Regions from separate parts of the Streptomyces sp. NPDC000345 genome, predicted to be linked through region 2. Evidence: riboswitches for the same ligand, from Rfam matches in the RefSeq annotation. Region 2 holds a riboswitch; each other region holds the start of a gene.
The links. Region 2 has a riboswitch for S-adenosylmethionine ahead of ACFY30_RS38465 (aminotransferase class V-fold PLP-dependent enzyme). Riboswitches for the same ligand answer to the same signal wherever they lie in the genome.
Positions count from the first base shown of each region.

Region 1: linked by a shared signal. The riboswitch ahead of ACFY30_RS36015 (amino acid ABC transporter permease) and the one ahead of ACFY30_RS38465 (aminotransferase class V-fold PLP-dependent enzyme) in region 2 are both predicted to bind S-adenosylmethionine.
Region 3: linked by a shared signal. The riboswitch ahead of thrC (threonine synthase) and the one ahead of ACFY30_RS38465 (aminotransferase class V-fold PLP-dependent enzyme) in region 2 are both predicted to bind S-adenosylmethionine.

Region 1 covers NZ_JBIAZE010000022.1:37,391-39,649, forward strand. Annotated here, with positions in the region: gene ACFY30_RS36015 (amino acid ABC transporter permease) at 1-817, opposite strand, end outside; SAM riboswitch class IV at 1,176-1,299, opposite strand; gene ACFY30_RS36020 (glutathione S-transferase C-terminal domain-containing protein) at 1,365-2,234, opposite strand.
Region 2 covers NZ_JBIAZE010000026.1:64,562-66,820, forward strand. Annotated here, with positions in the region: gene trpD (anthranilate phosphoribosyltransferase) at 1-946, shown strand, start outside; SAM riboswitch class IV at 1,023-1,139, shown strand; gene ACFY30_RS38465 (aminotransferase class V-fold PLP-dependent enzyme) at 1,305-2,259, shown strand, end outside.
Region 3 covers NZ_JBIAZE010000003.1:144,743-147,001, reverse strand. Annotated here, with positions in the region: gene ACFY30_RS08170 (MoaD/ThiS family protein) at 1-9, opposite strand, end outside; gene thrC (threonine synthase) at 6-1,295, opposite strand; SAM riboswitch class I at 1,314-1,460, opposite strand; gene ACFY30_RS08160 (glucosyl-3-phosphoglycerate synthase) at 1,639-2,259, shown strand, end outside.

The DNA of each region.
Region 1 (2,259 bases), on a different contig from region 2:
AGACGGTGACGACCAGCAGCAGCGGCACGATGTCGCCCGGGTAGGTGGCGCCCATGGTCTGGGCGGTGCCGAACAGGTCGAGCAGTGACACGTAGAAGACCAGCGAGGTGGCCTTCACGAGGCCGATCAGCTGGTTGACGTAGTTCGGGGTGATCGACCTGAGCGCCTGCGGAAAGACGATCTTCCAGAACTGGTAGCCCCGGGGCAGACCGAGCGCGGCGGCCGCCTCGTGCTGGCCCTGGTCGACGGAGAGGATGCCGCCGCGGACCACCTCGGCGGCGTAGGCGGCCTCGTTGAGGCTGAGGCCGACGACGGCGATCACCATGTCGGTGGCGAGCCGGGACTCGTCGAAGGTGAGGAAGGCGGGGCCGAAGGGGACGCCCAGGCTCAGCGTCCGGTACAGGGCGCTGAAGTTGTACAGGAAGAGCAGGACGACGATCAGCGGGATGGAGCGCAGCGCCCAGACGTAGGTCCAGCTGACCGCGCGCAGCACCGGGCTCCTCGACAGCAGCGCGACCGCGAGCAGGATCCCGCCGAGGAGGCCCAGTACGGCGCTGTAGGCGGCGACTTCGAGGGTGATCAGCAGTCCGTCGAGGATCACCGGCCGCAGGAACCAGTAGCCGAAGCGGTCCCACTGGTAGAAGGGGTTGGACACGAGGCCGTGCGCGAACTGGGCGACCAGCACCAGCACGACGGCGGTCGCGATCCAGCGGCCCGGCCGGCGCAGCGGCTGAACCCGCCGGGCGGTGAGCTTTTCTGACGGCAGGTCGGCGGCGGGCGCCTGGGCGAGGGCCACGGCGCCTGGGGGTTCACTCATGAGGGGCTCCGGCGGGAGTCGGGCACCCCGGGTCGGCACCGTCGCGTGGGGTGGCCGTCGTCAGGCGCACGGCGCACGGGTGCGTACGAAGAACCGGGGTGAGGCGGTCAACGGCACACCGCGGGGGCGGTGTTCGTCACAGACGCGGAAGCGGGGCGAAGGGAGGTGCGGAGTTCAGCCCCGACAGCGGGCACGGCCCGGTGCGGTACACAGTGCGCTGTTCACGCGGAGCAGATCGACGGCGCGGTCGGCGACGAGTGGCTGTGCTGAGGGCCGTACGCGGCCCCCGAAGACGGCGGGGCGCCGTCCTGAGGGCTGCGTACATGGTGTTCTCCGTCGTGATCACGGCCCCGGAGGGACCTCGCGCTTACCGGAACGTCCCTGTCGGTACGTCGTCCGGTCCGGTCGTCACCTGGGGCACCCCACCGCGGCGCGAGGGTTGCCGGTCAGCGAGCCAGGGCTTGTCGCTGACGCTCATGACCGTTCTGGGCCGTAAATTACGATAACTGCCCGAACGAATGTCAACGCCGGTCCATTGACTGGACGGCTACCGGGTGGGGGCGGCGTGGGCCGCCCAGTCGAGGATCTGGACGGCGGCGCCGGCGGCCTCCAGCCCCTGACAGCGGGCGTGGTGACGGCGGGCGATGCCGTCGAGGTCGAGGTGGGCGCCGAAGGCCGGATGGGCGGCGAGCCGGCGGGCGTAGGCCCACAGGGCGGGGTGTTCGGCGACCCGGCGCACGGCGTCCGCGTCGAGGTGGTGCCGGTGCACGGTGTCGAGCCGGACCAGAGCGACCCACAACTCCGCGTCGGCCGCGGTGATCTGATCACCGATCAGATACGGCTGCGCACTGAGCCCTTGCTCCAGCACGGCGAGCGTGGCGAGGAGATGTCCGAGCGCGGCGGCACGCTCCGCCTCGCCGGCCCCCGCGTTCCCGGCGCGCTGGGCGGCCCCCTCGATGCCCTGCGCGCACATCCGCTCGACGGCCTCGATCTCCGATCCGGCGCCGCACGGGTGGAGCGTGGGGCGGCCGCCGCCGAAGCGCCGGGCGAGGTCGCGGGCGATGTCCGGGCCGTGGGTGGAGACGATCCGGCCGGACCAGTCGTCGCTGAGCACCGGCGCGAGGGCCGGTCCGGTGTAGCGGTGGGCGCTGGCCTCGTAGAGCGGGCGCAGCGCCCGGTGCCCACCGTCGGCACAGTCGGGGACGGCGGGCAGGAAGGCCACCGGACAGACCCGGTCCAGGCCGAGGAGGGTGTGGACGACGGCGATGCGCAGGCCGTCGGGATCGGCGGTGGACAGATGGAGGCGGTAGCGGCGCGGCACGGCGTAGTGGCCGCTGCGCGCGTCCCTGCCGATGCGGCCCCGGAAGGCGGGGGCGGGGCGGGTGGAGGGGTGGGCGGCCAGCGGTGTGACGGACATGACTCTCCCCGGAGGCGGGCGCACT
Region 2 (2,259 bases):
CCGGATCATGCGCGGCGAGGCGACGGACGCGCAGATCGCCGGGTTCGTGGTGGCCCTCAGGGCCAAGGGCGAGACCGTCGAGGAGATCAACGGGCTCGTCCGGGCCATGTACGAGCACGCCAACGTGATCGAGGTGCCCGGGCGGACCGTGGACATCGTCGGCACCGGCGGCGACGGCGCCAAGACCGTCAACATCTCCACGATGTCGGCGATCGTCGTCGCCGGAACGGGCGCCACGGTCGTCAAGCACGGCAACCGGGCCGCGTCCTCCGCCTCCGGCGCCTCGGACGTCCTGGAGAAGCTCGGCGTCAACCTGGAGCTGACCCCGCGGCGGGTGGCCGAGGTGGCCCAGGAGGCCGGGATCACGTTCTGCTTCGCGATCAAGTTCCACCCGGCGCTGCGCCACGCCGGTGCCGCCCGCGGTCAGCTGGGCATCCGCACGGTCTTCAACATCCTCGGCCCGCTGACCAACCCCGCCCGGGTGCGGGCCCAGGCGGTCGGGGTCGCGGACCCGCGCATGGCGCCGGTGGTCGCGGGCGTGTTCGCCGAGCGCGGCAACTCGTCCCTGGTCTTCCGCGGCGACGACGGCCTCGACGAGCTGACCACGACGGCCACCTCGCGGGTGTGGGTCGTCCGCGACGGCAAGGTCACCGAGGAGAGCTTCGACCCGCGTGACGTCGGCATCGAGCTGGTGCCGGTGGAGGCCCTGCGGGGCGGGGACCCCTCGTACAACGCGGAGGTCGCCCGCCGCCTGCTGGACGGCGAGCAGGGCCCGGTCCGGGACGCCGTCCTGCTGAACTCGGCGGCCGCGCTGGTCGCCCTGGAGCCGGGCGGCGGAACGCTGGCGGAGCAGATCAGGGCCGGCATGGACCGGGCGGCCGAGTCGGTCGACTCGGGCGCGGCGAAGCGGACTCTGGAGCGCTGGGTGGCCGCCAGCAACGCCTAGGGGCCACCCCGACGTCGTCCCGCCATCCGGACTCGGGTTGCGGGACGACGATCACTTCACGTACGTTCCTGTACCAGGTCATGAGTGACAGTCATGAGGCCCCGGCCGACTGTCCGGCAACCCTCCGTCCGTGGCGGGGTGCCCCGGGTGAAGACCAGGCCGTGGACAGCAAGGTCCCCGGCAAGCGCGGACCCCTCGCGAAACCAGGGGTCCTGGGTCGTCCGAGGGAGTCTTCCGTGAGCAAGCGAATGCGCTAGGGCGTCGAGCCCCGCCTCCGCATCCCCTTTTCTCCTTCCTCCGTGCCGGAGCCACAGCCGCCCGCACGGTGGTTCTCCTTTGCCTCTCACGGGAGTTCCCCATGTCTGTCTCCACCGCTGCCACCGCCCGTACCGTTTGTGCCCCACTGCCCGTTCTGGGCAGGGATGTCACCGTCCCGCTCGTCACGGGCGGCGAGGTCGCCTACGCGGCACTCGACTACGCGGCCAGCGCCCCCGCCCTGCAGCGCGTCTGGGACGACGTGGCGGCCTACGCCCCGTACTACGGCAGCGTCCACCGCGGCGCCGGCTACCTCTCCCAGCTGTCGACGGACCTCTTCGAGAACGCCCGCGGGACCGTCGCCGGGTTCCTGGACTGCCGGGCCGACGACCAGCTGATCTTCACCCGCTCCACCACCGACTCCCTCAACCTCCTGGCGGCGGCCCTCCCCGCCGACTGCCAGGTCTTCGTCTTCGAGACCGAGCACCACGCCTCGCTGCTGCCCTGGAGGGACGCCCGGGTCACCTGGCTCGACGCCCCGCGCTCCCCGCGGCAGGCCGTCGAGACCCTGGAGAAGGCCCTGGCCGGCCGCGACCCCTACGGCCCGGCCCTGGTCTGCGTCACCGGCGCCTCGAACGTCACCGGCGAGCTGTGGCCGGTGCGCGAGCTCGCGGCGGCCGCGCACGCGCACGGCGCCCGGATCGTGCTGGACGCGGCCCAGCTGGCCCCCCACCACCCGGTCTCGGTGCGCGACCTCGACGTCGACTGGATCGCCTTCTCCGGTCACAAGCTGTACGCCCCGTTCGGCTCCGGCGTCCTGGCCGGCCGTGCCGACTGGCTGCGCACGGCGGAGCCGTATCTCGCGGGCGGTGGCGCCAGCCGCAAGGTCACCCGGCGCGAGGACGGGGGAGTGGACGTGGAGTGGCACGAGAGCGCGGCCCGCCACGAGGCCGGCTCCCCGAACGTGATCGGCGCCTACGCCGTCGCGTCGGCCTGCAAGGCCCTGACGGAGGCCGGCTTCGACACGCTGGTGGCCCGCGAGCAGTACCTGGTCGAGA
Region 3 (2,259 bases), on a different contig from region 2:
GACGCTCATGCGAGGCCAGCCTCTCGGAAAGAGTCCAGGTTGGGGCGGATGGTCGCGGTCAGGCCGGTGCCGGCCACCGCGTCCAGGGTCTTCAGGCCGTCGCCGGTGTTGAGGACGACGGTGGTCTTCGCCGGGTCCAGCAGACCGTTCTCGACGAGCTTGCGCGTGACGCCGACGGTCACACCGCCGGCCGTCTCCGCGAAGATGCCCTCGGTCCGGGCCAGCAGCTTGATCGCGTCCACGACCTGCTCGTCCGTCACGTCCTCCACCGCACCGCCCGTGCGACGGGCGATGTCCAGGACGTACGGACCGTCGGCCGGGTTGCCGATGGCCAGCGACTTGGCGATGGTGTTCGGCTTCTGGGGGCGCACCACGTCGTGCCCGGCCTTGAAGGCCGCCGACACCGGGGAGCAGCCCTCCGCCTGGGCACCGAAGATCTTGTACGGCTTGTCCTCGACCAGCCCGAGCCTGATCAGCTCCTGCAGACCCTTGTCGATCTTCGTGAGCTGCGATCCGGAGGCGATGGGCACGACCAGCTGGTCGGGAAGCCGCCAGCCGAGCTGCTCGGCGATCTCGTAGGCCAGCGTCTTGGAGCCCTCGGCGTAGTACGGCCGCAGGTTGACGTTGACGAAGCCCCAGCCCTCGCCCGCCGGGTCGCCGATGAGCTCGGAGCAGAAGCGGTTGACGTCGTCGTAGTTGCCCTCGATGCCGACGAGCTCGCCGCCGTAGATCGCGGCCATCACGACCTTGCCCTGCTCGAGGTCGTGCGGGATGAACACGCACGAGCGGAAGCCGGCCCGGGCCGCGGCGGCGCCCACCGCGCCGGCGAGGTTGCCGGTGGAGGAGCAGGAGAGCGTGGTGAAGCCGAAGGCGCGGGCGGCCTCCAGGGCCTGGGCGACGACCCGGTCCTTGAAGGAGTGGGTCGGGTTGCCGGAGTCGTCCTTGACGAACAGCTTGCCGGCGTCGATGCCCAGCTCACGGGCCAGGTTGTCGGCCTTGACGAGCTGGGTCCAACCGGGGTTGATGTTGGGCTTGTCCGCCACGTCGGCCGGAACGGGCAGCAGCGGCGCGTAGCGCCAGATGTTCGCGGGTCCCGCCTCGATGCGCTTGCGGAGCTCCTCCGTGTCGTAGGAGGAGAAGTCGTACGCGATCTCGAGCGGGCCGAAACACTCCTCGCAGGCGAAGACCGGGCCGAGCGGGACGCGGTGACCGCACTCGCGGCAGCTCAGCGCCGCGGCGGGACCGAGGTCGACGGGGGAGGCGGTGGTGTCGGTGGCAACAGTCTGCGCAGCCATGTGAGGGGAGGCCCTTTCTCCTCATCTTCCTCACGACGCATCTCGCCGTGAGACGGATTTGGCACCTTCCCAAGCCGGGAGCCTCACCACGACGACGTGGTCAGACCGGCTGGAGGGTTGCCGGGGCTTCATCGGGCCGTGTCCCTCTGCCCCTCTGGATGAGCGGTATTCGGTTGTTGAACGCTGAACGCCGGACGACCCCGGACATGCGATGGTCATCCGCGTTGTTCAAGACTGTAACCGAAGGCCAGGACAGTTGAGATAGTCGTCCGAACCGCGAGATGGATCACACGGTCACCTGCCGTGCACCCGGTGTGATCACGACAGTGAGGAGCCGCAGACTGTGCTGGAAGAAGTCGAGCGCTGGCTGGCCACCCGCTCCTGGTCCGTGACCGATCGCCCGCTCCACCGGATCCTGGCCGCGAAGCGCGCCTCGGGCCAGTCGGTGTCGGTGGTCCTGCCCGCGCTGAACGAGGAGGAGACGGTCGGCGACATCGTCGCGGTCATCCGTCACGACCTCATGCACCAGGTCCCGCTCGTCGACGAGATCGTGGTCGTCGACTCGGGATCGACCGACCGAACGGCAGAGGTCGCGGCCGCGGCGGGCGCGCGTGTCGTGCACCGCGACGCGATCCTGCCCCGTCTCCCGGCCGTGCCCGGCAAGGGCGAGGTGCTGTGGCGCTCGCTGCTCGTCACGACCGGGGACATCGTCTGCTTCATCGACGCCGACCTGAAGGAGTTCTCCTCCGACTTCGTCTCGGGCATCGTCGGCCCCCTGCTCACCGACCCGGGCGTGGACCTGGTCAAGGGCATGTACGACCGCCCCCTGGGCGGCGCCGCCGGCCAGGGCGGGCGGGTGACCGAACTCATGGCCCGGCCGCTGCTCAACATGCACTGGCCGCAGCTGGCCGGTTTCGTGCAGCCGCTCGGCGGCGAGTACGCGGCCCGCCGCAGCCTCCTTGAG